Regions from separate parts of the Clostridium sp. MB05 genome, predicted to be linked through region 3. Evidence: predicted binding sites of a transcription regulator. Region 3 holds the regulator's gene; each other region holds the start of a gene.
The links. Region 3 encodes Rex, which represses fermentation and respiration genes when NADH is low (regulators of the CRP and FNR family bind a similar motif). Its sites were predicted from a motif close to ATTGTTAANNNNTTAACAAT; they were not measured.
Positions count from the first base shown of each region.

Region 1: ACH36K_RS18230 (acetyl-CoA C-acetyltransferase) is a predicted target of Rex. The motif match lies at 3,010-3,029, and genes of this name have one in related genera.
Region 2: hypB (hydrogenase nickel incorporation protein HypB) is a predicted target of Rex. The motif match lies at 5,272-5,291, and genes of this name have one in related genera.

Region 1 is NZ_CP174370.1:3,869,005-3,879,281, reverse strand. Features, by position in the region: gene ACH36K_RS18250 (L-threonylcarbamoyladenylate synthase) at 1-130, shown strand, start outside; gene rpiB (ribose 5-phosphate isomerase B) at 208-657, shown strand; gene upp (uracil phosphoribosyltransferase) at 689-1,318, shown strand; gene wecB (non-hydrolyzing UDP-N-acetylglucosamine 2-epimerase) at 1,809-2,960, shown strand; gene ACH36K_RS18230 (acetyl-CoA C-acetyltransferase) at 3,069-4,250, shown strand; gene ACH36K_RS18225 (ATP synthase subunit I) at 4,887-5,249, shown strand; gene ACH36K_RS18220 (F0F1 ATP synthase subunit A) at 5,250-5,948, shown strand; gene atpE (ATP synthase F0 subunit C) at 6,024-6,254, shown strand; gene ACH36K_RS18210 (F0F1 ATP synthase subunit B) at 6,294-6,776, shown strand; gene ACH36K_RS18205 (F0F1 ATP synthase subunit delta) at 6,776-7,315, shown strand; gene atpA (F0F1 ATP synthase subunit alpha) at 7,326-8,840, shown strand; gene atpG (ATP synthase F1 subunit gamma) at 8,877-9,728, shown strand; gene atpD (F0F1 ATP synthase subunit beta) at 9,744-10,277, shown strand, end outside.
Region 2 is NZ_CP174370.1:3,172,892-3,183,168, reverse strand. Features, by position in the region: gene ACH36K_RS14875 (beta-glucoside-specific PTS transporter subunit IIABC) at 26-1,939, shown strand; gene ACH36K_RS14870 (6-phospho-beta-glucosidase) at 1,956-3,392, shown strand; gene ACH36K_RS14865 (GyrI-like domain-containing protein) at 3,597-4,448, shown strand; gene ACH36K_RS14860 (TetR/AcrR family transcriptional regulator) at 4,567-5,157, opposite strand; gene hypB (hydrogenase nickel incorporation protein HypB) at 5,472-6,143, shown strand; gene ACH36K_RS14850 (FAD-dependent oxidoreductase) at 6,180-8,870, shown strand; gene ACH36K_RS14845 (hydrogenase maturation nickel metallochaperone HypA) at 8,977-9,318, shown strand; gene ACH36K_RS14840 (ABC transporter substrate-binding protein) at 9,377-10,277, shown strand, end outside.
Region 3 is NZ_CP174370.1:775,335-785,611, reverse strand. Features, by position in the region: gene mgtE (magnesium transporter) at 1-630, opposite strand, end outside; M-box (ykoK) riboswitch at 814-976, opposite strand; gene ACH36K_RS03935 (3-hydroxybutyryl-CoA dehydrogenase) at 1,175-2,017, opposite strand; gene ACH36K_RS03930 (electron transfer flavoprotein subunit alpha/FixB family protein) at 2,160-3,167, opposite strand; gene ACH36K_RS03925 (electron transfer flavoprotein subunit beta) at 3,189-3,968, opposite strand; gene ACH36K_RS03920 (acyl-CoA dehydrogenase) at 3,986-5,125, opposite strand; gene ACH36K_RS03915 (short-chain-enoyl-CoA hydratase) at 5,234-6,016, opposite strand; gene ACH36K_RS03910 (redox-sensing transcriptional repressor Rex) at 6,305-6,946, opposite strand; gene ACH36K_RS03905 (heavy metal translocating P-type ATPase) at 7,362-9,623, opposite strand; gene ACH36K_RS03900 (ArsR/SmtB family transcription factor) at 9,640-9,999, opposite strand; gene ACH36K_RS03895 (zinc dependent phospholipase C family protein) at 10,187-10,277, opposite strand, start outside.

The sequences.
Region 1 (10,277 bases), 860 kb from region 3:
ATCACTTAGAACTTGTGATGATTTAAATGTTGATGTTATTTTATGTCAGGCTTTTGATGAAAAAGGTGTAGGGCTAGCTATAATGAATAGATTAAATAAGGCATCAGGTTTTGATATAGTAGAAGTATAATTAGGGAGGGAAGGGGGAGACCTTTTCCTTTTTATTATATAAAATTTACCATTATAATGGTTAGGAGGTACATTCTTATGAAGATAGCATTAGGCTCAGATCATGGTGGAGTTGAATTAAAGGAAGAAATAAAAAAATATTTAACTCAAGAAGGATATGAAATAAGGGATTTTGGAACTAGTTCCAATGAATCATGTGATTATCCAGATTATGCTATACCAGTAGCAGAAGCAGTAGTAGCAAAAGAATTTGATTTTGGAATTTTAGTATGTGGAACAGGAATAGGAATAGGAATTGCAGCAAATAAGATTCCAGGTGTAAGAGCAGCTTTATGTAGTGATACGTTTAGTGCACATGCCACAAGAGAACATAATGATGCAAATATATTAACTATTGGACAAAGAATTGTTGGGCCTGGATTAGCTTTAGACATAGTAAAAACATTTTTAAATACTAAATTTGAAGGTGGAAGACATCAAAATAGAATTAATAAAATAACAGAGTTAGAAAAAAGATATAATAAATAATATAATTGTTAATGCAATAGGAGGAATATAAATGAGTAAAGTAACACAAATAGATCATCCATTAATATTACATAAGTTGGCTTTTATAAGAAGTAAGGAAACTGGTTCAAAGGATTTTAGAGAACTAGTAGAAGAAGTTTCAATGCTTATGGCTTACGAAGTAACAAGGGATTTAAGTACAGAGGAAGTAGAAATAGAAACTCCAATTTGTAAAACAAAGTGTAAGATGTTAGCAGGTAAAAAAATGGCTATAGTTCCTATCTTAAGAGCAGGCCTTGGAATGGTAGATGGTATGCTAAAGCTTATACCAGCAGCAAAGGTTGGTCATGTAGGATTATATAGAGATGAAGAAACTCTTCAACCAGTAGAATACTTCTGTAAGTTACCTCAAGATATAGCAGAAAGAGATGTAATAGTAGTAGATCCAATGTTAGCTACAGGTGGATCAGCAGCAGATGCTATAACTATGCTAAAGAAGAGAGGAGCTAAGAATTTAAGACTTATGTGCTTAATAAGCTCTCCAGAAGGTATAGAGTTTGTTCAAAAAGCTCATCCTGATGTAGATATATATGTTGCTGGAATAGATGAAAAATTAAATGAACATGGATATATAGTTCCTGGGCTTGGAGATGCAGGCGATAGATTATTTGGAACTAAATAATTAAATTAATATAAATAAGGAGTAGCTTTTTATAAGTTGCTCCTTATTTAATGTCGAGGAAAGTATAAAAATTTAAAGTTTTGAAAATGTGATTATATAAGGCTTTTAGTAATTCAATGTAAAAAAGTAGAGTTGTTTTATACTTTCCTAACCTTCAGTTTGTAAGTGACATATGTAAGTTTGCGTTGACTTGGAGCGGAGCGAAGGAATAAGTAAACTTACATATGGCTACTTTTTTATTATTGAGCATAAAAAAGATATCTCAAATATATTTAAAAAAGTTAGATTAATAGAGTTTAAATGTAGAAAAATTAAGGCTTAAGATAGAGCAATATTTGTTTATTTGCTAGTAAGAGTGTATAATTATATAAGCATTGAATTTACGAAAATATGTAATAATTAAACTAGAATAAAGCTTATAAAAAATAGAAATAGTAAATATTAATAATGGAAATAATTTAATTTATATATAAATCAGGAGGAATCTAGAATGAATAAGAAAAAAGTTATAACTATATTTGGAACCAGACCAGAAGCTATAAAGATGGCTCCTTTAGTAAAAGAACTAGAAAAAAGGGAAGGAATAGATTCAAAGGTTTGTGTAACAGCACAACATAGAGAAATGTTAGATCAAGTATTAGATTATTTTGATATAAAACCAGATTTTGATTTGAACATAATGAAGAGCAAGCAAACTTTAACTGGAATAACTAATAGGGTTCTAGAAGGATTAGAAGAAATATTTTTAGAAGAAAAGCCTGATATGATACTTGTTCATGGGGATACGACTACTACATTTTCAGGAGCACTTGCAGCCTTCTATCAACAAATTAAAGTTGGGCATGTTGAAGCAGGTCTCAGAACCTTTGATAAATATTTTCCATTCCCTGAAGAAATGAATAGAAAACTTACGGGAGCATTAGCAGATTTACATTTTGCACCAACAAAAGGTTCTAAAGCAAATCTTTTAAGAGAAGGTGTTAATGAGAGAGATATCTACATAACTGGTAACACTGTTATTGATGCTATGCTTCACACAGTAAAGGAAGAATATATATTTGAAAATGATATACTAAACACGATAGATTTTGAAAATAAAAAAGTTATAATGATTACTGCTCATAGAAGAGAAAATTGGGGGCAAGGAATAGAAAATATATGTGATGCATTAAGTAAGATAGTAGAAGAAAATAAGGATGTAGAGCTAGTATATTTAGTGCATTTAAATCCAGTTGTTAAGGATGTTGTAAACAGAAAATTAGGAGACAAGGAAAGAGTTCATTTATTATCACCATTAGATACTAAAGAAACTCATAATTTAATGAATAAGTGCTTTATGGTAATGACCGATTCAGGTGGACTACAAGAGGAAGCACCACACCTAGGAAAACCAGTATTAGTTCTTAGAGATGTAACAGAAAGGCCAGAAGCAGTTGAATATGGAACTGTAAAATTAGTAGGTACTGATATTGAAAAGATAATAACTGAAGCTAATAATTTAATAAATAACAAAGATGAATATACTAAAATGAGTAAGGCGGCTAATCCTTATGGAGATGGTTTAGCATCAAAGAGAATTGCAAATATAATTGAAAATTATTTTAACATAAGAACGTTAGAAATAGAGGAATTTTTAAGATAGATTTTGAAAATTATGGTTGAATAAAAGGGATAAAGTGATATAATTAAATTGTGTTAATTGTTTAACAAATTAGATGATTCTGACTATTATATGGAGGAGATGTGGATTATGAGAGAAGTTATAATTGCAAGTGCAGTAAGAACTGCTATTGGTTCATTTGGAGGAGCATTAAAAGACGTATCAGCAGCAGAATTAGGAGCAGTAGTAATAAAGGAAGCTGTAGCTAAAGCAGGTATAAAGGGTGAATTAGTAGAAGAAGTTGTAATGGGTAATGTTATTCAAGCAGGACTTGGACAAAATGTTGCAAGACAAGCAGCTATAAAAGCTGGATTACCAGTAGAAGTACCTGCTATGACAATAAATAAAGTTTGCGGATCAGGTTTAAGAACGGTTGCATTAGCAGCTCAAATGATAAAAGCAGGAGACGCAGACATAGTTGTAGCTGGTGGTATGGAAAATATGTCTCAAGCACCTTATCTATTAAAAACATCTAGATGGGGCCAAAGAATGGGCGATGGAAAAATGGTTGATTCTATGATAAATGATGCCTTATGGGATGCATTTAACAATTATCACATGGGAGTAACTGCAGAAAACATATCTAAAGAATGGAATTTAACAAGAGAAGAACAAGATGAATTTGCACTTAACTCACAATTAAAGGCTGAAGTTGCTATTAAGGCAGGTAAATTTAAAGATGAAATAGTACCAGTTGTTATACGACAAAGAAAGGGAGAGCCAAAGGTAGTTGATACTGATGAATATCCAAGATTTGGTGCTACAATTGAAGGAATGGCTAAGTTAAGGCCTGCATTTATAAAAGATGGCACAGTAACTGCAGCTAATGCATCTGGTATAAATGATGGAGCAGCAGCTTTCGTAGTTATGAGTGCTGAAAAAGCAGAAGAATTAGGTATTACACCATTAGCAAAAATAGTTTCCTATGGACAAAAAGGATTAGATCCTTCAATTATGGGATATGGACCTTTCCATGCAACAAAAAAAGCTTTAGAAGTAGCAAATTTAAAAATTGAAGATTTAGATTTAATAGAAGCCAATGAAGCTTTTGCAGCTCAAAGTTTGGCAGTTGCAAAAGATTTAAATTTTGATATGAGTAAAGTTAATGTAAATGGAGGAGCCATAGCATTAGGCCATCCAGTTGGAGCATCAGGTGCAAGAATATTGGTTACATTACTTCATGAAATGCAAAAGAGAGATGCTAGAAAAGGTTTGGCAACTTTATGCATAGGTGGAGGAATGGGAACAGCTCTTATAGTTGAAAGAAAATAACTTTATATATAAAAGCTCTCGATATAAAATCGAGAGTTTTTATTTTGATATGAATTATAAAGATATTAATAGATAATAATAATAAATGAGAAAATATAATATTTACAATATAAAAGTGATATGTAGAACTGTATAAAATTTAAAGTAATATCTATAATAAGATTATTAAAACCTATATAACTGTTATATATATATAAAATATAAATACATACAAAAATATTTAGGAAAAATTATAAAGAAAAAAACTAAAAAATGAATAATCGAATAAATATTTATTCATCCTTTAAAATAGGCACTAATAAATTATTACAGTATAAATGAATAAAAATTCATATAAACAAACAAAAATTGAAAAAAATGTAAATTTAATTTGAAAAAACTATTATGAAAATGATAACAACGGTAAAAATCTATATTTATAATATTCTGAATATTCTTTAAAATGAATAATAATTCTTTGATATTACTACACTAGAAGAAAATAGATGTAAAAATGAAGTTTGTTAAGTAAATAGAACTTAAATACTTAAAATCGTTAAATATAGATGTTAAATGTATTATATGAATAAATATAAGATTTTCATTAATGTTTTTAGAGTAATATAATAACAAGAGTTAGTTGGGAGTGAGGATAAAATGAGTAGAGAAATGAATAAGTTAATTTCTAATATGATAAAATATGATTTAATAGCAGGATTCATTTTTGTACTTATATTATCCTTTCTAATAGACTTAAAAGTGGCTTGTGTATTTTTATTAGGATTAATAGTATCATTAACAAATTCTATAGTTAGTGGATTAATCTTAGAATATTCTTTAAATAATGGTAAAAGTATATTTTTAATTCTTGGATATATTATAAGAATATTTACTATCATTGTTATAGCATTGCCATTTTTAAATAACTTAATACAACTTATATCATATCTTACAGGATATTTATCACATTTTGTTTTGATAGTATTCTATTGGATAAAAACAGGGAAAGGAAGTGATTAAGTGGAACCACTAGAACCAATATGGTCTTATGTTGCTGGGCCAATTAAGATTGAAATAGTTCCAGAGGTGGTAATGCAGTGGATAACCATTGTGTTAATAGCTATTATTGCTATATGGTCAACAAGAAATATGAAGCTCAGACCTAATAAAAAGCAAGCAATAGTAGAATCTATATATACTATGTTAAAAAATGTAGTAACGGCTAATATGGGAGAAGAGTTTTTAGACATTATTCCTTTTATAGGAAGTTTAGCGGTATTTTTATTGTTTATGAATTTTACTGGATTAATAGGACTTCCTGTACCAACAAAGAACTTTACTGTAACAGTGGCATTAGCCTTAATAACTTTTTATATGGTACAATTTTATACTATACGAAAATACGGTTTGAAAAGTTATTTCGGAGGGTATACATTCCCTCTTGCTATAATTACACCAATAAATATATTAGAGAGAATAATGCTTCCAGTATCATTGGCACTGAGACTATTTGGTAATATACTAGCAGCTACATTCTTAGTAGAATTGTGTTATGAAGCATTGCATCACATAGGATTTATAGCACAGATAGGAGTTCCTGTACCATTACATGCATATTTTGATATTTTTGACGGTGGTATTCAAACAGTAATATTTGTAATGTTAACGATGATAAATATTAAAATGATAGCAGAACATTCAGGACATACAGAACATTAATTTTTAGTTAAGTATTATATTAATTTATTAATTATATAATTATTATATTGTTTTATATTAAAGGAGGATTTTATTATGGAAATATCAATGAGAGCATTAGGAGCAGCTATAGCTGTATTAGTAGGTATAGGAGCTGCAATTGGAATAGGAAATGCAACAGCTAAGGCTGTAGAAGGAATATCAAGACAACCAGAAGCTAGTGGTAAGATAACTACTGCATTAATGCTTGGATCAGCTTTTGCAGAAGCAACTGCGATTTATGGCTTATTAGTATCAATCCTTTTAATATTCGTTGGAGTAAAATAGTGTCTTATGGCTCCAGAAGGGAGGTAGTTATATATGTTAATGGAAATAAATCCTAGCACCCTTATAGCCACTATAATTAACTTTATTATTCTTTTTGCAATTTTAAAATATTTCTTTTTTGCTAAGGTTGAGGCTATTGTTAGTGAAAGGGAAAATCTGATTAATGACCAACTAGATAATGCAGAAGAAGAATCAGAAAAAGCAAGAATGCTAGCAATAGAAAATGAAAGAGTATTAAAAAATGCTAGAGAAGAAGGTAAAAAAGTTACTGAAAGATATAAACAAAAAGCAGAAAAAATATATGAAGAAATAGTTGAAGAGGCTAATCAAGAAGCTAAGGTTATTTTAGAGAGGGCAAAAGTAGAAATCAATAGAGAAAAGGAAAAAGTAGAATATCAATTAAAGAAAGAGGCTATAGATTTAGCTATTGAACTTTCTAAAAAGGTTATAGAGAAAAATATAGATGAAGAAAAGAATAGAGAGTTAATTGGAGAATTTATAACCAAGGTAGGTAATTCATAATGTATGAATATTTAGACCGTAGATATGCATTAGCTCTTTACGAAGTAGCAGAAGAAAAAGGAAAAGTTCAACAGTATCTTCAAGATTTAAGAGAAATTTGTAACCTTATAGAAACAAATAAAGAATTCTACGAAGTAATTAAACACCCTCAAATTAGTACAAAAAAGAAAAAAAGGACTTTTATAAATATATTTAAAGGTCATATAGATGAGGAATTATTATCATTTTTATTAATTCTTATAGAAAAAGATAGAATACTTTATTTAAAAGAAAAGTTAAAGGAAATGGAAAAAATAGATTTAGAGAGAAAAAACACTCTAAATGGAATAGTAAAGACTACAGTTCCTTTAAATGAAGAAGAGTTCAGTAATTTAAAGTCTAAATTAGAAGAAAAGTATAATAAGAATATTATACTTGAACAGATTATTGATGAAAGCATTCTTGGAGGAATATACGTAAGAGTTAATAATGATGTTATAGATGGAACAGTTAAATCTAAATTAGATGAGCTAAGAGATTTGATGCTTAGAACAGAATAGAGGTGAAGGTATGAATATTAAGCCTGAAGAAATAACTTCCATAATCAAAAAGGAAATAGAGAGATATGAAAAAGAAATAAAAACTGTAGACTCGGGTACTATAATTCAAATTGGTGATGGTATAGCAAGAGTTTACGGGTTAGATGATTGTATGGAAGGTGAATTATTGGAATTCCCTAACAATGTTTATGGAATGGCTTTAAACTTAGAGCAAGATAACGTAGGTTGTGTTCTTTTAGGATCAGAAGAAGGAATAAGAGAAGGCGATATCGTTAAAAGAACTAATAAAATTGTTGAAGTACCAGTAGGTGAAGCTTTATTAGGAAGAGTAGTTAACTCATTAGGAGATCCTATAGATGGAAAAGGTCCTATAAATAATTCTGGTTATAGATCGATAGAAGTACCAGCTCCTAGTATTATAGACAGAAGCTCTGTTAATGAGCCTTTACAAACAGGTATAAAAGCAATAGATTCTATGATACCGATAGGAAAAGGCCAAAGAGAGCTTATAATTGGAGATAGACAAACAGGTAAAACAGCTATAGCTTTAGATACAATATTAAATCAAAAAGGTAAAGATGTAATTTGTATTTATGTTGCTATTGGACAAAAACAATCAACTGTTGCAAATATAGTTAATACTTTAGAAGAGTTTGGTGCATTAGATTATTCTATAGTAGTAAGTGGTACAGCTTCAGAATCAGCACCATTACAATATTTAGCTCCATATGCAGGATGTAGTATGGGTGAATATTTTATGCATCAAGGAAAAGATGTACTTATAATTTATGATGACCTTTCTAAGCATGCAGTAGCTTATAGAACAATGTCATTATTACTTAGAAGACCACCAGGTAGAGAAGCATATCCAGGAGATGTTTTCTATATTCACTCAAGATTACTAGAAAGAGCAGCTAAGCTTTCAAAAGAGAATGGTGGAGGATCTTTAACAGCTCTTCCGATAATTGAAACCTTAGCAGGTGATGTAACAGCATATATACCAACTAACGTTATCTCAATAACAGATGGTCAAATATTCCTAGAAGCAGATTTATTCCACTCTGGACAAAGACCAGCAGTAAATGCAGGTATATCAGTATCAAGAGTTGGGGGAAATGCTCAAATTAAAGCTATGAAACAAGTATCTGGTACTTTAAGATTAGAGCTTGCACAATATAGAGAGCTTGAGTCATTTGCTCAGTTTGGATCTGACTTAGATAAAGATTCTAAGAAGAGATTAGAAAAGGGCAAGAGATTAGTAGAGATATTAAAGCAAGATCAATATTCACCTATGGCAGTTGAAAAACAAATAGTAATTTTATATGCAATAGTGAAAGACTTTTTATCAGATGTCAAAGTTAGTGATGTTAGAAAGTTTGAGAGAGAGCTTTTAGAATATATGGATACTCATAATAGAGAATTATTAAAGAAAATAGTTGAAGTTAAGTCTTTAACTGATGAAATAAATGTAGAATTAGAAAAATCTATATTAGAGTTTAAGAAAATATTCTTACAAGATGCATAGCTTAAATAGCTATGCACTTCTTTAGGAGGTGGAAATTTGGGATCAGCAGGACTTATAGAAATAAAAAGAAGAATAAAGTCGGTTGAAAGTACAAGAAAGATAACAAAAGCTATGAATCTTGTAGCCACTTCTAAACTTAGAAAAACAAGGAAAGAACTTAATGATAATGAACAATACTATAGTTTATGTCAAGAAATATTAGATAATCTAATGGCTGTTTTACCACAAGATTATGAAAGTCCTTTCTTTAAAGAAGATTCTAAGAATTTAGATAAACTATATATTGTTATAGCTTCAGATACAGGTCTTTGTGGAGGCTTTAATGGTAATATAGCTAATATAATGAATGAAATGATTAAAGATAAAGGGTCATCAAAGGTAGTTGTGGCAGGAAGTAAGGGAATTTCTTATATGAAAAAATACGGATTTGATACTGTAAGAGAATATGTAGAAATTCCAGATATCCCTACTATAAAAGAAGTAAGGGCTATATACGAAGATTCTTTATATATGTTTAAAAGGGGAGAAATTGGAGAAGTTAATATAGTTTTTACAGAATTCATATCCCCAATAAAGCAAGAGGTTAGAATAGAGAAATTATTTCCTTTGGAAATAGAAAGTAAAGAGTCACAACAATTTTTAATTGAGCCTAGTTTAGAAGAGGTTTTAAATTCAAGTTTAGATGCATATTTTAAAAGCAAATTAAGAAGAGCTATGTTGCATTCAAAAGTTAGTGAGCAAAGTGCTAGAATGACTGCTATGGATGGAGCAACACGAAATGCTAATGATATATTACAATCTTTAAATCTTAAGTATAACAGAATAAGACAAGGAATGATAACACAAGAGATATCTGAGATTGTAGGAGGAGCAGAAGCTCAAAAATAGTAAGGAGGTATTGCTATGCCTGAAAAAGTAGGAAAAGTAGTTCAGGTAATTGGACCTGTAGTAGATATAAAATTTAATTCAGATGATTTACCTAATATCTATAACGAAATAAGAATAGATATGGAAGAAAAGTTATTAGTAGTTGAAGTTGAACAACATATGGGAGATGACATTGTTAGAACTATAGCTATGGAATCTACTGATGGATTAAAAAGAGGTATGAAAGCTGTTGACATGGGAAGATGTATATCTGTTCCCGTAGGTAGGGAAGTTTTAGGAAGAGTATTTAATGTTCTTGGTCATCCTATAGACAATGCTGGTAATGTAGAAATTAAAGAGATGTATCCAATTCATAGACCAGCGCCTAGCTTTAAAGAACAAGCATTAGAACCACAAATGTTTGAAACTGGAATTAAAGTTATAGACTTATTAGCTCCATATCAAAAGGGTGGTAAAATAGGTTTATTTGGAGGAGCTGGAGTAGGTAAAACAGTTCTAATACAAGAGCTTATTAATAATATAGCTAAAGAACATGGAGGTCTTTCTGTA
Region 2 (10,277 bases), 1.6 Mb from region 3:
AAATGAATCAATGGAGGTATTAAAAATGGGAAAATATGAACAATTAGCAAAAGATATTATTAAAAATGTTGGAGGAAAGGAAAATATTAAAAGCTTAACTCATTGTATAACTAGATTGCGTTTTCAATTAGATGATGAATCAAAGGCTAATGATGCTGTTTTAAAGAATATGGACGGTATTGTTACAATACTGAAATCAGCAGGTCAATATCAAGTTGTTATTGGTAATCACGTATCTAAGGTTTATGAAGATGTTTGTGAAGTGGCAGGAATATCTTCTGAAAGTGAAAGTAAGAGTGAAGATAATAAAAATAAGAAGCCATTCGATAAGTTTATTGATGTTATTTCAGGGATTTTTCAACCTATTTTAGGTGTATTAACTGCAGCAGGTATGATTAAGGGATTCCTTGCTTTATTTAGTGCACTAGGTTGGGTTACTCCAGATAGTGGAACTTATATGATTTTAAATGTAATTGGTGATGCAATGTTTATGTATTTACCTGTTATGTTAGGTTATACAGCAGCTAAGAAATTTGGTTTAAAGCCATTTGTTGGGTTAATAATCGGTATAGCATTATGTTATCCTGCAATTCAACAAGGTACATTATCAGCAACTCTTGAGCCATTGTATACATTATTTGATGGAACAATGTTTGCTTCACCAGTATATATAGAGTTTTTAGGGTTACCTATTATCGCTATGAATTATACTTCAACAGTAATACCTGTAATCTTAATATGTTATGTTGCAGCTAAGTTCCAAAAGCTATTTGATAAAATAGTTCCAGAGTTACTTAAATTTTTCTTTGTGCCAATGTTAACACTATTATTTGCATTAGTATTAGGTTTTATAGTTGTTGGACCAATAGCTACTTATGCATCTACAATAGTGACTAATGTAATATTAGCTATACGAGGAATCTCACCACTAGTAGCAGGTGCTGTTATAGGTTTGTTCTGGCAAGTTTTAGTTATATTTGGTATACACTGGGGACTACTTCCGATTTATATAAACAATATATCAACTTTAGGTTATGACAATGTTATGATGCCTTTCTTTGCTACAACTTTTGCAACAACTGCTGTTGTTATAGCTATAATGATTAAAACAAAGGATAAAAAATTAAAGAGTTTATGTCTTCCAGCAGCTATTTCAGGAATTTTTGGTGTTACAGAACCAGCAATCTATGGAATACTGTTACCACTTAAAAAGCCATTTATTATAAGTTGTATAGCATCAGGGGTAGCAGGTGCATATTATGGTTATGCTGATTTAAAAGAGTTTATTATGGGGGGATTAGGAATATTTGAATTTCCTGCAATGATAGACCCAGCAACTAATAGTATGGATAATATTAAAGTTGCTGTAATTGGTGTTATTGTTGCTATGGCTATTGCATTTGCTTTAACAATGATATTCTTTAAAGATAAAGAAGAAGACAAGGTAGAAGTTGAAGATACTAAGAAGGAAGTAATAAAATCAAACTTAGAAAAAGAAGTAGTAAATATGCCTATGGAGGGAACTATTCTTCCATTAAGTGAAGTATCAGATGATGCATTTGCAGAAGGTGTGCTTGGAAAAGGTTTAGCTATAAAACCATCTAAAGGTATAGTTAAATCACCTGTAAAAGGAACAGTTACAACTTTATTTCCAACATATCATGCTATTGGATTAACTAGTGAAACAGGAGTAGAGCTTTTAATTCATGTTGGTATGGATACTGTTAATTTACAAGGTAAGCATTTTAGCCCTAAAGTAAAGCAAGGAGATACTGTTGAAATAGGTGATGAATTACTTGAGTTTGATATAAAGGGAATAGAGGAAGAGGGTTATTCAACTATAACACCTATAGTTGTTACTAACCATGATCAATACTTTGATGTTATAGAAAGTGGATTATCTGAAAATAGTAGTGACTTTCTTACAGTTATTTTTTAAAAGGTAGGTTAGTTAAATGAATAATGAAAGATTTCCAAAAGACTTTTTATGGGGTGGAGCTACTGCTGCTAACCAATGTGAAGGTGGATATAATGAAGGTGGCAGAGGATTAGCAAATGTTGATGTAATTCCTTATGGAGAAGATCGCTTCCCTGTAATGGATGGAACTATGAAGATGTTAGGATTTGATGATAAATATTATTATCCTGCTAAAGATGGAATTGATATGTACCATAGATTTAAAGAAGATATTGCATTATTTTCAGAAATGGGATTTAAAGTTTATCGTATGAGTATTGGATGGAGTCGTATCTTTCCAAAGGGTGATGAGGAAAAACCAAATGAGGAAGGATTAAAATTCTATGAAGATATATTTAAAGAATGTAAAAGATATGGAATAAGTCCTTTAGTAACAATTACCCATTTCGATTGTCCAATTCACTTAATAAAGAAATATGGTGGATGGAAAAATAGAAAGCTTATAGGTTTTTATGAAAATTTATGTAACGTATTATTTAGACGTTATAAGGGATTAGTAAACCATTGGATAACTTTTAATGAAATTAATATGATTTTACATTTACCATTTATGGGAGCAGGATTATTAAAAGAAGAGGGAGAAAACTTTGAAAAGGTTCAATACCAAGCTATTCATCATGAGCTTGTTGCTAGTGCTATTGCAACTAAGATTGCACATGAAATTGATCCAAACAATAAGATTGGATGTATGATTGCAGCAGGAAGTACTTATCCAAATACAAGTAATCCTAAGGATGTTTGGAAGGCTTATAGAGGTGATAGAGAAGGGTATTTCTTTATAGATGTACAAGCAAGAGGTTATTATCCTAATTATGCTTTAAAAGAGATGGAATGCAAAGGAATTATGCCTAAGATGGAAGATGGGGATAAGGAACTACTTAAGAAACATACTGTAGATTTTATATCTTTATCTTATTACAATAGTCAATTAACAAGTGCTGACCCAGAAATAAATAAATTAACACAAGGGAATGTATTTCCTACATTAAGAAATCCTTACTTAGAGGCAAGTGAGTGGGGATGGCAAATAGATCCATTAGGATTCCGTATTACATTAAATAGTTTATTTGATCGTTATCAAAAACCATTATTTATTGCAGAAAACGGCTTAGGAGCAATAGATGTTATAGACGAGAATGGAAATATATATGATGATTACCGTATAGACTACTTAAGAGAGCATATAAAAGCTATGAGAGATGCTATTGAAATAGATGGTGTTGACGTCTTTGGTTATACTACTTGGGGATGTATTGACTTAGTCAGTGCATCTACAGGAGAAATGAAGAAACGTTATGGCTTTATATATGTAGATAAAGATAATGAAGGAAATGGCACCTTCAAAAGATACAAGAAAAAATCTTTTTACTGGTATAAGAAGGTTATAGAAAGTAATGGGGAAGACTTAGATTAATAAAAATTAAAGCTCAATATTATACCTTAAGGTAGTAAGCATAGGTTGTGTTTACTACCTTCTTCTATATATAATATTTATATTGCTTGAGAAATAGAAATAAAGATTAAATTTACATATAGTTAATCTCTCATATTTGTGCAGAAAATGAGAGGTTATTAAATTTGTATATTGCTATACTTTTATTGTAAGGAGATGAAGTTTATGGAATGGTTAGATAGGTTAAATGAAGCATTAAATTATATTGAAGATAATTTAGATGGAGAAATTGATTATACAAAAGCAGCAAAGCTAGCATGTTGTAGTGTATATCATTTTCAGAGAATGTTTTCTTATATAGCAGGTAGACCACTTGCTGAATATATAAGGAACCGGAGGTTAACAAAGGCGGCTATTGATTTGCAAAGTGGCGATAAGGTAATTGACGTAGCAATGCGTTATGGATATGAATCTCCAACTGCTTTTAATAGAGCTTTTCAAAAGTTACACAATGTAACTCCTTCAAGTGCACAAAAGGAAGGAACATTCCTAAAATCATATTCTCCTATAAGTTTTAAAATAACAATAAAAGGAGTAGAGGAAATGAATTATAGCATAGTTAAGAAAGATGAATTTAGAGTTGTTGGCGTTAAGGTATTAATTAAAAAGAATATTAAAGAGAATTTTGAGTATGTACCAAAGTTTTGGGCAGAGACAGAGAAGAGTGGAAGACTTAATGATGTAATAGCTTTAATGGATGAAAAATCTAATGGAGTTTTAGGGTTAAGTTTAGCAATGGATGAATTAGAAAACTGGGAATACTATATTGCTACTAAAACTAATAAAGAAGTACCAGAAGGTATGCATGAATATATGGTACCAGCATGCACTTGGGCTATTTTCTCTGGAGGAGGGGTTATGCCAGATGCAATTCAAGAAGTTCAAATGAGAGCATTTACTGAGTGGCTACCAACTTCAGGATATGAGTATGCAGATGCACCAGATATCGAAGTTTATTTAAATGCAGATCCTTCAAATTCAAAGTTTGAGGTATGGATACCAATAAGAAAGAAATAATATAGAAACTACATCTAGTTAATCTAACAAAAAGGATGTCGCGTTTCGCGACATCCTTTTTATATGCTTTTAAAACTAGTAAAATAAACACTTTCAGAGATTTTTTAGATTTAATAGGCTACTTTTTATAATTAGCAAGTATTAAGTTTAAGTCAAAAGTTATATTAGTTTTTAGGTCATAACTTCCTTGATGAAGGCACCAATCAAAAATAACACCCCTTGATGTTCTTAAAAGAGTTTTAGTTAAATCATCAGAAGAAATATTAGATTTTAGCTCACCAGATTCTATAGCTGATTCTATAGCAGATTTAATTTCAACTGTAAGAAAACGATCTGATTTTAAAGTATATTTACTATCTATAGAAAGAATATTCTTGTAAACATCAGATACAAATAGCCATCCTAGATCTTGGAGTAAAGAAAGTCCCTCACTAAACAAGTACATCATTTTTTCTATATTTGAATTAAAGGTTTGTGACTCAAATCGTTCTTTTAATAACAAATCTATTTGCTCATAACCTGTATTAACTATTTCATTTTTAGATTTAAAATGATGGTAGAAGGCACCGGTTGAAATTTCAGATGCATCACAAATTTCTTGAATCTTTACATTTTCAAAGCCTTTTTCTTTAAAAAGATTCGTTGCTATCTGTGTAATTCTAAGTTTTGTGGCAATAGCTTGCTTTTGTCGGTCTGTTAATTTTTTCATAATATAATTCCTCGTGCAATTAATTTTAAAACATAATGATTTTGAATTTTGTTAAAGTATATCACAAAAGGAATATCAAAACAATTTATGAATATGTTTACAATAAGAAGAAAGTATGTTATATTATTAACATAATCAGATTCGGTGAATTTAATTATGTTAATTATGTTAAGAAAAATTGGTCAATAATATTATGTTTTTATAATGTACTTTTATTGTATGAAATACTTTTTTTATTATTTAAGTTAAAAAGGGGAAAGTTAAATGTAAAAAAAGAAAAAATAAAATTTATTATTAAATAAGGGGTGGATAATATGGAAACTTATAAAATTCTTGAGATTAAGCAAAGTGTTTTTGAAGATAATGATAGACAAGCAGATTTGCTTAGGGAAGAGTTAAAAAAAGATAAGACATTTTTATTGAATTTGATGTCATCACCAGGTTCAGGTAAAACAACAACAGTTGTAAGAACAATTAATGCCTTAAAAGATGAAATGAGAATTGGAGTTATGGAAGCTGATATTGACTCAGATGTTGATGCTAATACTGTTTCAAAAACTGGCGCAAAAGTAATTCAATTACATACAGGTGGAATGTGTCATCTAGATGCAGATATGACAAAACAAGGTTTACTAGGACTTGGAACAGAAGAAATTGATTTTGCAATATTAGAAAATGTAGGGAATTTAGTGTGTCCAGCAGAATTTGATACTGGAGCATCAAAAAATGCAATGATTTTAAGTGTACCTGAAGGACATGATAAACCATTAAAATATCCTTTAATGTTTTCTATTGTAGATGTTGTATTAATTAATAAGATTGATGCAATGGATTATTTTGATTTTGATTTAGAGAAAGTTAAAGAGTATATTACTAAATTAAATCCAAATATAAAAATAATACCAATATCTGCGAAGACCGGAGAAGGTATTGAGGAGTGGGCAGATTGGGTGCGTACTGAAGTTAAGAATTGGAATGAAAATTAGAGATATAATAAATTAAAAAAATGGGGGAATATATTAATGGTAAATCAGAAGGTATTGGATCTTGCAAATCACATAAGTATGAAAAAATCTGGGTCGAAATCTGAAATTAAGCCAGATCAGCCTGAGTATAAAATTCTTGAGCCTGTTGTTACAACAGAAATGGCAGAAGTAGGACTTCATCTTGAATTTCGTAAAAAGAAGAGTGCAGAAGAAGTTGCAGCTTTATGTGGAAAATCTGTAGAGGAAACAGCAAAATTACTATGGGATTTAGCTGTTGCTGGTGTTTGTTTCATTGGTGAAATAGATGGGGTTGATAAATACTGGTATGATCTTTGGGTTCCAGGACAAATGGAAATGATAGTTAATCATCCTAATAGAGAAAGTGTTGAAAATTATAAGCAAATTGCAGAAGCTTTTGAGGCATATGGAAGAAAAAAAGCTCCTCTTACAGCAGGTGTTTTTTCAGTAGGAACAGGAACTATGCGTGTTATACCAATAGAAACAGCTATTGAAGGAGAAACTAGAAGAGCTTCATATGAAGAAATTTCTAAATATCTTAATGAAAATACTGTATTCTCTGTATCAGATTGTTCTTGTCGTACATCAAGAGAAGCTATGGGTGAAGGTTGTGGACACTTAAAAGAAGACATGTGTATTCAACTTGGACATGCGGCAGAATACTATATACGTACAGGTAGAGGTAGAGCTATTACTCGTGAAGAAGCTTTTGATATTATTAAGAGAGCTGAAGAAAATGGTTTAATGCATCAAATACCAAATGCAGATGGTCCAGGACATACTCATGCTATCTGTAATTGTTGTGGATGTTCATGTTATGCTACAAGACTTGCTGGTATGTTCAGAAACAATGATTTTGTGCGTTCAAATTATGTTTCAAAAGTAGATAAAGACAAATGTGTGGCTTGTGGAGAATGTGTTCAAGTTTGTCCAGTTAATGCATTAAAATTAGGTCAAAAATTATGTACTAAAACACCAATTCCTGAGAAGAAGAGAGTAGATTTTGCTCATAATACAGAGTGGGGCGAAGATAAATGGAATGTTGACCATCGTATAAATAGAGAAAACGTTGTTGAGACTGGTACAAGTCCTTGTAAAACATATTGTCCAGCACATATTTCTGTTCAAGGTTATATAAAGCTTGCTTCTCAAGGAAGATATAAAGAAGCACTTGAGCTTATAAAAAATGAAAATCCATTCCCAGCAGTATGTGGACGTATTTGCCCAAGAAAATGCGAATCTGCATGTACTAGAGGAGAAATTGATGAAGCAGTTGCTGTAGATGAAATTAAAAAGTTCATTGCTGAGCAAGATTTAAATACAGAACATCGTTATGTGCCAAAGAAAAGACATGAATATGGTAAGAAAATTGCAATCGTAGGTGGTGGACCTTCAGGTTTATCTTGTGCATATTACTTAGCTATTGATGGATACAAGGTAACTGTATTTGAAAAGCAAAAGGTACTCGGTGGTATGTTAACACTTGGAATTCCATCTTATAGATTAGAAAAAGATGTAATAAATGCAGAAATAGAAATTTTAAGAGAATTAGGTGTAGAATTCAAAACTGGTGTTGAAGTAGGAAAAGATGTAACTCTTAAAGAATTAAGAGGTCAAGGCTATGAAGCATTCTATGTTGCAATAGGTGCACAAGCAGGAAGAAACCTTGGTATAGAAGGTGAAGAGGCAGAAGGTGTTATGACTGGAGTTGATTTCTTACGTGAAGTTAACTTAGGAAATGATATTAAGCTAGATGGAGAAGTTGTTGTAATCGGTGGTGGTAATGTTGCAATTGACGTTGCAAGAACTGGTACAAGAGTTGGTGCAGCTAAAACTTCTATGTTCTGTCTTGAATCAAGAAAAGAAATGCCTGCTTTAGATGAAGAAATTGATGAAGCTTTAGCAGAAGATATTGAAATTAATAATTCTTGGGGACCAAAGAGAATTCTAACTGAAAATGGTAAGGTAGTTGGAATTGAGTTTAAGAAATGTATTTCTGTTTTTGATGAAAATAAAAGATTCAATCCAAAATTTGATGAAAAGGAAGTTAAGGTTGTTAAAGCAAGTCATATTTTAATTTCAGTAGGTCAAGGAATGGACTGGGGTAACTTATTAGAAAATAGCAAAGCAGAATTAAATCCAAATAAGACAATTAAAGCAGATTCATTTACATTACAAACTGGAGAACCAGACGTATTTGCAGGTGGAGATGCCTTAACTGGACCTAGATTTGCTATAGATGCTATTGCTTTAGGTAAAGAAGCTGCCATATCAATTCATCGTTTTGTTCATCCAGGTCAAAGCTTAGTTTTAGGTCGTGATAGAAGGGAATATCATGCCTTTGATAAAGAAAACTTAAGGTTAGAGGGTTATGATAATATTAAGAGAAATAGAATAGATCATGTGGATGGAGCTAAATCAAAAGAAACATTTAGAGATTTACGTCCTACATTTACTGAAGAGCAAATGAAGAAGGAAACAGAACGTTGCCTTGGATGTGGTGCTACAACAGTGGATGAATATACATGTATAGGATGTGGAGCATGTACAACTAGATGTAAGTTTGATGCTATTTCTCTTTATAGAAAATATGATGCACAAAGTGTAACTCTTAAACAACTTAAGCCAAAGGTTATTAAGAATACAATTAAGCGTAAAATTGTAATTAATGCTAGAAAAGTTAAGAAGATACTTAAAGGAAATTCTTAATTATTTATTTGATAATGTCTAAAGGAAAGATAGATTGAAAAAAGATATAGGGGGAACTTAAGGTTCCCCTTAGATTTTTAATATAGAGAAGTAGAGGTGAGTTTAGTTGCATGAATTAGGAGTTGTCTTTGAAGTAGTTAGAACAGTTGAAAACTTTGCACAAAGAAATGCATTAACAAAAATAGATAAAATAGTTCTTCAAATTGGGGAGCTTTCATCAATGATTCCAAGATATATTGAATCCTGTTACCCAGCTGCAGTGGATGGTACTATATTAGAGAATACAAAATTAGAAATTGAAATATTACCAGGCAATGTTATGTGCAAAAAGTGTAATAAAGTTTACAATCTTATTCAAAATAAGGATGCTTGTCCATATTGCGAAGAAAATCATTGGGAATTATTAAGTGGGAAAGAGTTTATGATTAAGGAAATTGTAGCTTGTTAAATAATACTTATTAACTCAAAACATAATTTATGGAATAGAAAGCGGAGGATAACACTTTATGAATAAGAGGTCAAAAAAGCTTATAATTATGGTAACTATAGCTACGCTAGCTTTTGGTACAGTAGGCTGTTCTAATAATGAAAAAGCTAAGGGGCAAAAAACAAATACTGAGGCTCAAGCAAGTAATTTTGAAACAGTAAAATATGTATATTCAGATGGGGCTAAAGATTATGATGTAACAGTAAACTCTCCAAGACAAAAGGCAGTTACATTATCTCAATTTATGACAGAAATGTTACTGGCATTAGGACTGGAAGATAGAATGGTTGGAACGGCTCTTTTAGATAATCCTATATTGCCAGAATTTGAAGAAGCTTACAATAAAATACCAGAGCTTAAAATTTCAGAAGGACATGCTGTTTCTAAGGAAGGATTTCTAGCTACAGGTGCAGACTTTGTAAGTGGATGGGATTCATCTATAAGTGAACAAAGCACAGGATCACCTAGTGACCTTATATCAAAAGATATAACTCCATTTATGGCTAAGTCTTATAGAGTAGATGCAACAGTAGAAACTGTTTATGAAGATTTTGAATTGCTTGGAAAAATATTTGGAGTACAAGATAAAGCTCAAGAAGTAATAGATAAAATGAAAAAGGATATAAAAGTTGTAACTGATAAGGTAGGAGACATAAAAGAAGAAGATAGAGTGAAAATGATGGTATGTGATTCAGGTGAAAATGATGCAATGGTAGTTGGAGCTGGTCTTGCTAACAACTTAATAGAGCTTGCAGGTGGGAATAATATATTTGGAAAGACAGCAAATAAGCCTTATATAAATGTAAGTTGGGAAAGTATAGTAGCTGAGAAGCCAGAAGTTATATTAGTAACTGATTTTATGGCAGGTAAGCCAGTACAAGAGAAAATAGATTTCCTAAAAGCTCATCCTGCTCTTAAGG
Region 3 (10,277 bases):
CATATTATAGGGAATCCATTCTACATTAGTATTTAAAATATCTGATATCTTAGTATTAAACCCTGAGACTACTAAATCTTTTAATGGAACTATTCCTTTAAGCTTATCAAAATTATCTATTACATATAAGTCATATATATTTTGAATCTCTTCTCCATATTGTTGTAAATATTTTAAAGTTTCCTCTACAGTCATATTCTCTTTTACTGATATAAATTCCGTAGCCATTATCCCTGCGGCAGTGTCTGGATCATAGCTTAATAATTGCCTAACTTTTCTAGCATCTGCATCAGTCATCTTTGCTAAAATCTTATTCGCTTGTCCTTCATCTAAAATCCCTAGTAAATCTGTTAATTCATCTGAAGACATTTCTTCAATAATATTTTTTTGTTTGTTCTCTGAAAACTGACTAAGTATTTCATACTTTTCCTCATTTTCAGCTTCATCTATTATTGATGCTATAAATTCCTCTGGTAATCTATATAAAATATCAGTTATATCTTCTTTATTATCACGTAATACATCTAATATATCTACTGGATGTATATCTTCTATATACTTAATAATTTTATCTTGTGGAGCATGAAGTAAAAATCTTCTTAACTCTTCCTTATTCATATCTAACTTCATAAATTTTCCTCCTAAAATTAGATAGGAGAAAATCCTTCAATAGAGATTACTACTATTAAGACTTTCCTATCTTTTTTATATCTAAATCTATTCAATTCATACATTGTCCCCAGATACGAGTCCATAGTAACATCTCCCTTCAAAATAAAAAACTTTTGCCCTCTACGACAAAAGTTAATAACATTAGCTTTATAATCGTAGAGCTTTAGCACTATAAAGCGTAGACACAATGTCAGCTACATTAAAAATCACCTTAGCGATGATTCTTGCTAACCCATTGGAATCTCTAGATTTTTCTGGGTAGTAGCATTTTTCTTTATAGGAACCTCACCTAACAATTTGTATTATATATTTATTCCTAATAATATACTATGCAATAAAAATCTACATGTCAATAAAATGAATATTATTTTATAACAAACTATACTTTAAACTATTATGAACCTCTAATATTATATACAATATATTAAATAAAAAAAAGTGAAAGAGCTTAGGAATTTATTCCTTTACTCTCCCACTAGTTTTAATTCTTTATTATTAAATTCTAATAGTTATAGAATCCTTTTCCTGTTTTTCTTCCAAGGTATCCAGCTCTAACATATTTTCTTAGAAGACTGCTTGCTCTATATTTACTGTCTCCTGTTTCATTATATAAAACATCCATAATAGCTAGGCAAACATCTAACCCTATAAGATCCCCTAAAGCTAAAGGTCCCATTGGATGATTTGCTCCATATTTCATTGAAGTATCTATATCTTCAACTGAAGCTATTCCTTCTTGTAGTATAAATGTAGCTTCATTTATCATTGGAATAAGTATTCTATTAACTACAAATCCTGGAGCTTCTGCAACTTCTACAGGCTCTTTTCCGATTGCAACTGATAAATTTTTAACAGAATCAAAAGTTTCTTGAGATGTAGCTATACCTCTTATAACTTCTACTAGCTTCATTATTGGAGCCGGGTTAAAAAAGTGCATTCCTATAACTTTATCTGGTCTTTTTGTTGCTGATGCAACTTCTGTTATTGATAATGATGAAGTATTAGAAGCTAAGATTGCTGATTCCTTACAAATTGAATCTAGTTCAGCAAATATAGTCTTTTTAATTTCCATATTTTCTACTGCTGCTTCTATCACTAAATCACAATCCTCAGCAAGAGATAAATCAGTAGTTCCCGTTATTCTTGAAAGTATAGCTTCCTTATCTTCTTCAGTCATTTTTCCCTTAGAAACTAATTTGCTTAAGCCTTTATTTATTCCAGCTATTCCTCTTTCAACAAATTCATCTTTGATATCTCTAACTATAACTTCATATCCTTTTTGAGCGAAAGCTTGAACTATTCCAGCACCCATTGTTCCTGCGCCTATTACAAAAATCTTTTCCATTTTTACTAAACACCCCTTTATAATTGATAGTTGTCAATTAATAATTAACAATTCAAAAAACTAAATTAATAAATATTAAATTTACTCTTTAATTGTCTATTTTCTATTGCTAATTGTCAATTATATTTATTGTATGTTAATTCTATTTCTCTTCTTTTAACTCTTTTACTTGTGCTGTCATTTCTGGCACAACTTTTAATAAATCTCCAACTATTCCATAGTCTGCTGACTTCATTATTGGAGCTGATGAATCTTTATTTATAGCTATTATCATATCAGAGTCTTGCATACCTGCAACGTGTTGTATTGCTCCTGAAATACCACATGCTATATATATATTTGGTCTTACTGTTTTACCTGTTTGACCAACTTGATAATCCCTTTCTATCCAACCATTTTCCACAGCTGCTCTTGATCCTGCAACAGTTCCTCCTAAGGCTTCTGCTAATTCTTCTAGTATAGCAAAGTTTTCCTTAGAACCAACTCCTCTACCTCCAGCTACTATAAAGTTAGCTTCACTTATATCAACTATATCCTTAGCTTCCTTTACAATTTCAACTATTTTAGTTCTAATATCTGCTTCTTCTAGCTTAACTTCAACATTTTCTACAGTAAACTCTCTATCTTCATCTGGAAGCTTTGAGAACACTCCCGGTCTTACTGTAGCCATTTGTGGTCTATGATCAGGGCAAGCTATTGTTGCCATTAAGTTTCCACCAAAAGCTGGTCTTGTAGCTAGTAAATCTGCTTTTTCAACATCAACATCTAAAACTGTACAGTCTGCTGTTAACCCTGTTGATAATCTAGCTGCTACTCTAGGCCCTAAATCTCTTCCAATGAAAGTAGCTCCTATAAATAATATTCCTGGTTTTCTTTCATTAGCTATATCGCAAATAACTTTTGTGTATCCATCAGTTGTATAATGCTTTAACAACTCATTTTCAGCAACGATAACCTCATCTGCTCCATGTCTTCCTAATGTGTCTGCTAATCCATTAACTTTATCTCCTAATAGCAATGCTGTTAGTTTTACTCCTAACTTATCAGCAATCATTCTACCTTCACCTAATAATTCTAGAGAAACCTTTTGAAGTTCCCCTTCTCTTTGCTCAGCAAATACCCAAACTCCATTGTAATCTGCCATACTCATATTTTTTACCTCCCATATATCTTAGATATAGTGCTTTTCCTTTAATTTTCCTAATACATGCTTTACAGCTTCTTGTGGAACTTCATTTATTATTTCTCCAGCTCCTTTAGCTTCTTTAGTCATACTCTTTTTAACCTTAGTCGGCGATCCTTTAAGTCCTAATTCATCTTTATTCACATCTATATCATCAGCTGACCAAATCTTTATTTCCTTATTAGCTGTGTCAAAGATATACTTAACATTCATATATCTTGGCTCATTTAATTCCTTTATAGCTGTTAAAAGAACTGGTGCCTTAACTTTTATTAATTCATATCCATCTTCTAATGCTCTATTTACTAATAATCCATCTTCTTCTACTTTAACATCTTGAACATATGTTACTTGAGGTATATTTAAATGTTCTGCAATTTCTGGACCTACTTGAGCAGTATCTCCATCGATTGCTTGTCTTCCTGCAAATACTATATCATACTCTAACTTTTTTAAAGCTCCTGCTAAAGCCTTTGAAGTTGCTAATGTATCTGCTCCTGCAAAAGCCCTATCAGTTATAAGAATAGCTTCATCAGCTCCCATACATAAAGCTTCTCTTAAAGCATTTTGTGCTTGAGGAGGTCCCATACTTATTACTGTAACTTTCGCTCCTGTATTGTCTTTTATTGTTAATGCTTCTTCTAAAGCATGTTTATCCTCTGGATTTATTATTGATGGAACTCCATCTCTTATAAGTGTTCCTGTTTTTGGATCAATCTTAACAGCTGTTGTATCTGGAACTTGTTTTAAACAAACTACTATATTCATCTATAAATCCTCCCTTATTATCTTAATGCATTTCCTGAAATAACCATTTTTTGAACTTCTGATGTTCCTTCATAGATTTCAGTTATCTTAGCATCTCTCATCATTCTTTCAACTGGATATTCCCTAGTATATCCGTATCCACCGAATATTTGAACAGCCTTAGTTGTTACATCCATAGCAACTTCTGCTGCATAAAGTTTAGCTCTTGCTGCTTCTACTGAATATGGAAGTTTAGCATCCTTTAAGCATGCTGCTTTATAAACTAAGTGTCTTGCAGCTTCTATTTTTGTATCCATTTCTGCAATCATCCATTGTAAACCTTGGAATGCTGCTAATGGTCTTCCAAATTGTTTTCTTTCCTTCATATAAGCAACTGCTTCGTCAAATGCGCCTTCTGCTATTCCTAAAGCTTGAGCTGCTATACCTATTCTTCCTCCATCTAAAGTTTTCATAGCTATACCAAAACCTTTACCCTCTTGTCCAATTAAGTTATCTTTTGGAACAATACAATTACTCATAACTAATTCTGTTGTTGAAGAAGCTCTAATTCCTAGTTTCTCTTCTTTCTTTCCTATTGAGAATCCTGAAAAATCCTTTTCAACTATAAATGCTGATATTCCCTTTGTTCCTTTACTTCTATCTGTCATAGCAAATATTATAAATGTTTCTGCTACTCCTCCATTAGTTATAAATATTTTTGATCCGTTTAATATATAATTATCTCCATCTAATACTGCTACTGTTTGTTGACCTGCTGCATCTGTACCTGCTCCTGGTTCTGTTAAACCAAAAGCACCAAGTTTTTTACCTGTTGCAAGATCTTTTAAATATCTTTCTTTTTGATATTTAGTTCCAAACTGCTCTATTAAAGATGCACAAAGAGAAGTGTGGGCAGACACTATAACCCCTGTAGTTCCACAAGCCTTTGATAGCTCCTCTACAGTTAATATATAAGAAAGCGTGTCTCCACCTGCTCCACCGTACTCTTTAGAAAAAGGAATTCCTAACATTCCAAGCTTGGCCATTTTTTCAACGTTTTCCATTGGAAATCTTTCAGTTTCATCAATTTCAGCAGCAATTGGTTTTACTTCATTTATAGTGAATTCTCTAGCCATTTGTCTCACTAATTCTTGCTCTCTAGTTAATTGAAAATTCATTTAATATACCTCCTTGATATTGAACCTTTTTTAATTATATGAATTTACTTAATTTAAATATTTTTAATTATTTTAATTTGAATTTTTTTTATATTTTATTTTTTCTGACTATTTGTTAGAAAAATTTTTGGCTCTCTTTTCCATAAATGCTTCCATGCCCTCTTTTTGATCTTCTGTAGAAAAGCATTTACCAAAATCTTCGGCTTCAATTTCTATAGCTTTATCTATATCTACTTGCATCCCCCTATTTATAGCATCTTTACATAACCTTACTGCTATAGGAGCATTTGCTATTATAGTCTTTGCCATATTTTTAGCTTCTTCCATTAAACTTTCTAGTGCTACAACTTTATTAACTAAGCCTATTTTTAAAGCTTCATCTGCCTTTACAGTTGCACAAGTATAAATAAGCTCTTTGGCCTTTCCTTCACCAACTAATCTTGGTAATCTTTGAGTTCCTCCAAATCCTGGTGTTATTCCAAGACCAACCTCTGGTTGAGCAAATCTAGCCTTTTCTGAAGCTATTCTTATATCACAAGCCATAGCTAATTCACATCCACCACCTAAAGCAAATCCTGATATAGCCGCAATAACAGGCTTGTCTAATTTTTCTAATCTTCTGAAAACTTTGTTTCCTAAAAGACCAAATTCTCTTCCTTCATCTTCAGTTAAGTCCTTCATTTCAGAAATATCTGCTCCAGCAACAAAAGCTTTTTCCCCAGATCCTGTTAGTATGACACAGTAAATATTTTGATCATTTTCTAAATCATCTAAAACTGCATCTAAATCTTTTAAAGTCCCTGAATTTAAAGCATTTAAAGCTTTAGGTCTATTAATTGTAACAATAGCTAGATTTCCCTCTTTTTCAAGAATTACATTCTTTAACTCCATAATAAAGTCCTCCCTTTAACTATACTTATATAAAATTATTCAATTTTTCATTAATCTTTAATTATATAAGCTTCTCAAACCTATACTTTATACCCTTTAATGTGACATATTTAACTAAACATATCAAAAATTCTTTAATAATCTATATGTTTAATAAATAAACCATTTGTTAATATTGTAACAATTAACAAAAAAAATAATTGAAGCCCCCGCTTCAATTATTATTATAAACTCTTAAATTTTCTTTTGCAATAAATATTTCTAATTTTAGGCAATTTTTTAATGTAACTACTTACTTTCATCTTTATCATGAAGTAAATATATTAATGTTAGTAAACTTTCTGATAAATGAACATTTTCAACTGTTACTTCTTCAGGTACAGATAAATCAACTGGAGCAAAATTCCATATGCCCGTTACCCCACCTTCTACTAAAGTATCACTAACCTTTTGTGCATTTATTCTAGGAACACAAATTATTCCTATATCTATACTATTATCTCCTAAATAATATTTTAAGTTATCAATATCTTGTATTTCTATATCTCTTATTTTCATTCCAATAAGCTTAGGATTTGCATCAAATATAGCTTCTATAGTTAACCCTATTTGAGAAAATCTACTGTAATTTGCTATTGCCTGACCTATATTTCCTGCTCCAACTATTATTCCTTTGTATTCTTTATTTAATCCCAATATTAGACTTATTTGATTATATAAATCTTTTACATTATATCCATAACCCTGTTGGCCAAAGTCTCCAAAACAATTTAAGTCTTGGCGTATTTGTGACGCTGTAAAGCCTATCTTTTCTCCTAACTCTTTTGAAGAAATTCTATCTACATCATTTCTTAACAACTCTTGTAAGTATCTATGATATTTTGGCAGTCTTTTAATTACAGCCATAGAAATATTCTTTTTCTTATCCATAACCTTCATTCTCCTAATCAAATTTATTTTCATATATTAAAACTTTATTATTACCAAATTTATAATATATATTTTAACACTTTTATTAAAATTTTAAAACAACTTGAGTTACGTATTTAACAAAGTTTCAAAATTTTCTTTTATTTTTCTTAAAATCTAAAAATAGATTATATACTTAATAAACATTTAATAAAATATTTTCCAATAAAAATTAATTTAATTATATTTAGTTATAAAAAATAGACTTATGTATAACGTAGCAGATCCGTTATACATAAGTCTCAAATTTATACAAAGCTTCTCAAAGCTTTGTAAACAAGATAATGATCTTGTATGCTTCCCTTACGCCTGAAAATTTTCAACCTAATTCATTATATTTAATATGATGAAATTTGTCAATAAAATAGTTATAAAATTATTTTAAACATCTAGTTGAATTTAGAACTGCTATTAAAGTTACTCCTACATCTGCAAATACTGCTTCCCACATTGTTGCTACTCCAAAAGCACTTAAAATCAATACTAATACTTTTACTCCTAATGAGAATATTATATTTTGCCATAAAACTTTATTTGTCTTTCTTGCAACTTTAATGGCTGTAACTAAAGCTTCTGGATCATCTTTCATTAAAACTACATCTGCGGCTTCAATAGCTGCATCTGAACCTATTCCTCCCATAGCAACTCCTATATCAGCTCTTGCTAAAACTGGTGCATCATTTATTCCATCTCCAACAAATATAACTTTTCCTTGAGTTGAATTATCTTTTATTAAACCTTCTACCTTTTCAACTTTATCTCCTGGTAATAATTCTGAAAATACCTTATCAACGCCTACTAGTGATGCTACCTTTTCTGCCACGGATTTATTATCACCTGTTAACATAACAGTTTGAGAAACCCCGGCTTCCTTCAAGCCTTCTATGGCTTTCTTAGCACCTTCTTTTATTTCATCGGATATAACTATATTACCTTTATATTCATTATTTATAGCAATATGAACTATTGTTCCAATTGATGCTATATCATTATAACTTATATTAAACTTTTCCATTAATTTATAGTTACCTACTAAAACTTCTGCTCCGTTAATTAAGGCTTTAATTCCATGTCCTGATATTTCTTCATAATCACTTAACTCTTCATTTTTTATATCTTTTCCATATTCCTTTATAATAGATTGAGCTATTGGATGATTTGATAAGCTTTCTGCTATAGCCGCAACCTCTATTAATTCTTCTTTTGAAATATTATTATTATTATTATTTATTTCTGTTACCTTAAAAACTCCTTTAGTTAAAGTTCCTGTTTTATCAAAAACAACTGTATTAACATCTTTAAGAGCTTCTAGGTAATTTCCACCCTTAACTAATATACCTTTTTTAGATGCTCCTCCAATCCCTGCAAATAATCCAAGAGGAATAGAAACTACTAATGCACAAGGACAAGATACAACTAAGAATATTAAAGCTCTATAAATCCAATCTGAAAAACTTGCATCCTTTATAACTAATGGAGGTATTATAGCTAACGCTAAAGCTGAAAATACAACTATTGGAGTATATACTCTTGCAAATTTAGTTATAAACTTTTCAGTTGGTGCTTTTTTATTAGATGCATTTTCTACTAATTCTAAAATTCTTGATACTGTTGATTCTTTAAAGTTTTTAGATACCTTAACTTTTAAAACACCATTTGTATTTATAAATCCTGCTAAGATATCTTCTCCCACAGAAACTTCCCTTGGAACTGATTCACCAGTAAGTGCTGATGTATCTACAAAGCTTGTTCCATCTAATACAACACCATCTAAAGGTACTCTTTCACCTGGCTTAATAACTATTATATCATCTATATTGACTGTTTCTGGTTTAACTTTTTCTTCTTTTCCATCTACTAAAATATTAGCATATTCAGCTCTTATATTCATAAGAGATGTTATTGATTTTCTAGATCTATTTACTGCATAAGATTGGAATACCTCTCCTATTTCATAAAATAACATAACTGCTACCCCTTCTTTAAAGTCACCTACGAAGAAGGCTCCTAAAGTAGCAACTGTCATTAAGAAGTTTTCATCAAATACTTCTCCTCTGAATATATTCTTTATAGCTGTTAAAACTACTTCTCCTCCAATTAAAACATAACTAAGAGCAAAAAGTATTATTGATATCATTGAATTTTCTTTTGAAATGATAGCAACTATATATATTATTGCACCTATTATTAACCTAATGTTCTCCTTTATACCAACTTTTCCTCCATGTGAATGATCATGAGAGTGTCCGTGTGAATCATCATGAGAATGTCCATGATCTTCTCCTCTTAAATGGGTATGAGAATGTTCCTTCCCATGATTATGATTTTCTTTATCACTATCGCTTTCTATAGAACAGCAACTACTTGTACATCTATTAACATTTTCAGTAATGTTATTATTATCATTTTTATCAAATACCTTAACTCCTGGCTCTAGCTTTTTAATTATTGATTTTGTTTCTTCTATTACTTCTTCTGTTGGTTTCTCTCCATTTAATTCTATAATTAAATTTGAAGTTGTAAAATTCAAAGTGGCTTCTTTAACTCCATTTAAATTATTAACTCTAGTCTCAATTTTATTTGCACAATTCGCACAAGTTAATCCAGATAAAATCAATTTTATTTCATTACTACTCATTTCTATCCCCACTTTCTTATTCAATAATATGCTTAAATCCTTCATTAAATATATGCTCAATATGATCATCTGCTAATGAATAATATATTACTTTTCCAGCTCTTCTAAACTTAACTAATCTATTTGATTTTAATACTCTAAGTTGATGTGAAATCGCTGATTGAGTCATATTTAATAAAGCAGCTAAATCGCATACACATAACTCTTCTTGAAATAAAGCACATAATATTTTTATTCTTGTAGAATCGCTGAAAGCCTTAAATAAATCAGCTAAATCATATAAAGTTTCTTCATTTGGTATAGAACCTTTTACTTTTTCAACTACATCTTTATGAATTATAGTACAATTACAACTTTCCAATTTATTTTCTTCCATAATTCCCCTCCAAACTCATATGAACAATTGTTCATATGTTTATTTAATAATATTATATGCTATTCTTATTAAATGTGTCAACTTTAAATAAAAATCTTTTGTAAAAAAGTGGACATATGTAATCATATTTTCAAAACTTTAAGCTTTTATACTCGCCTAAACCTAAAAAAGAGAGCTTTACAGCTCTCTATATTACCAATGCAATATGCTCTTTTAATTTTTGATTTAAAACAACTTCATTCAAAACCATATTTACAACAGTACTGCAAATATGACTA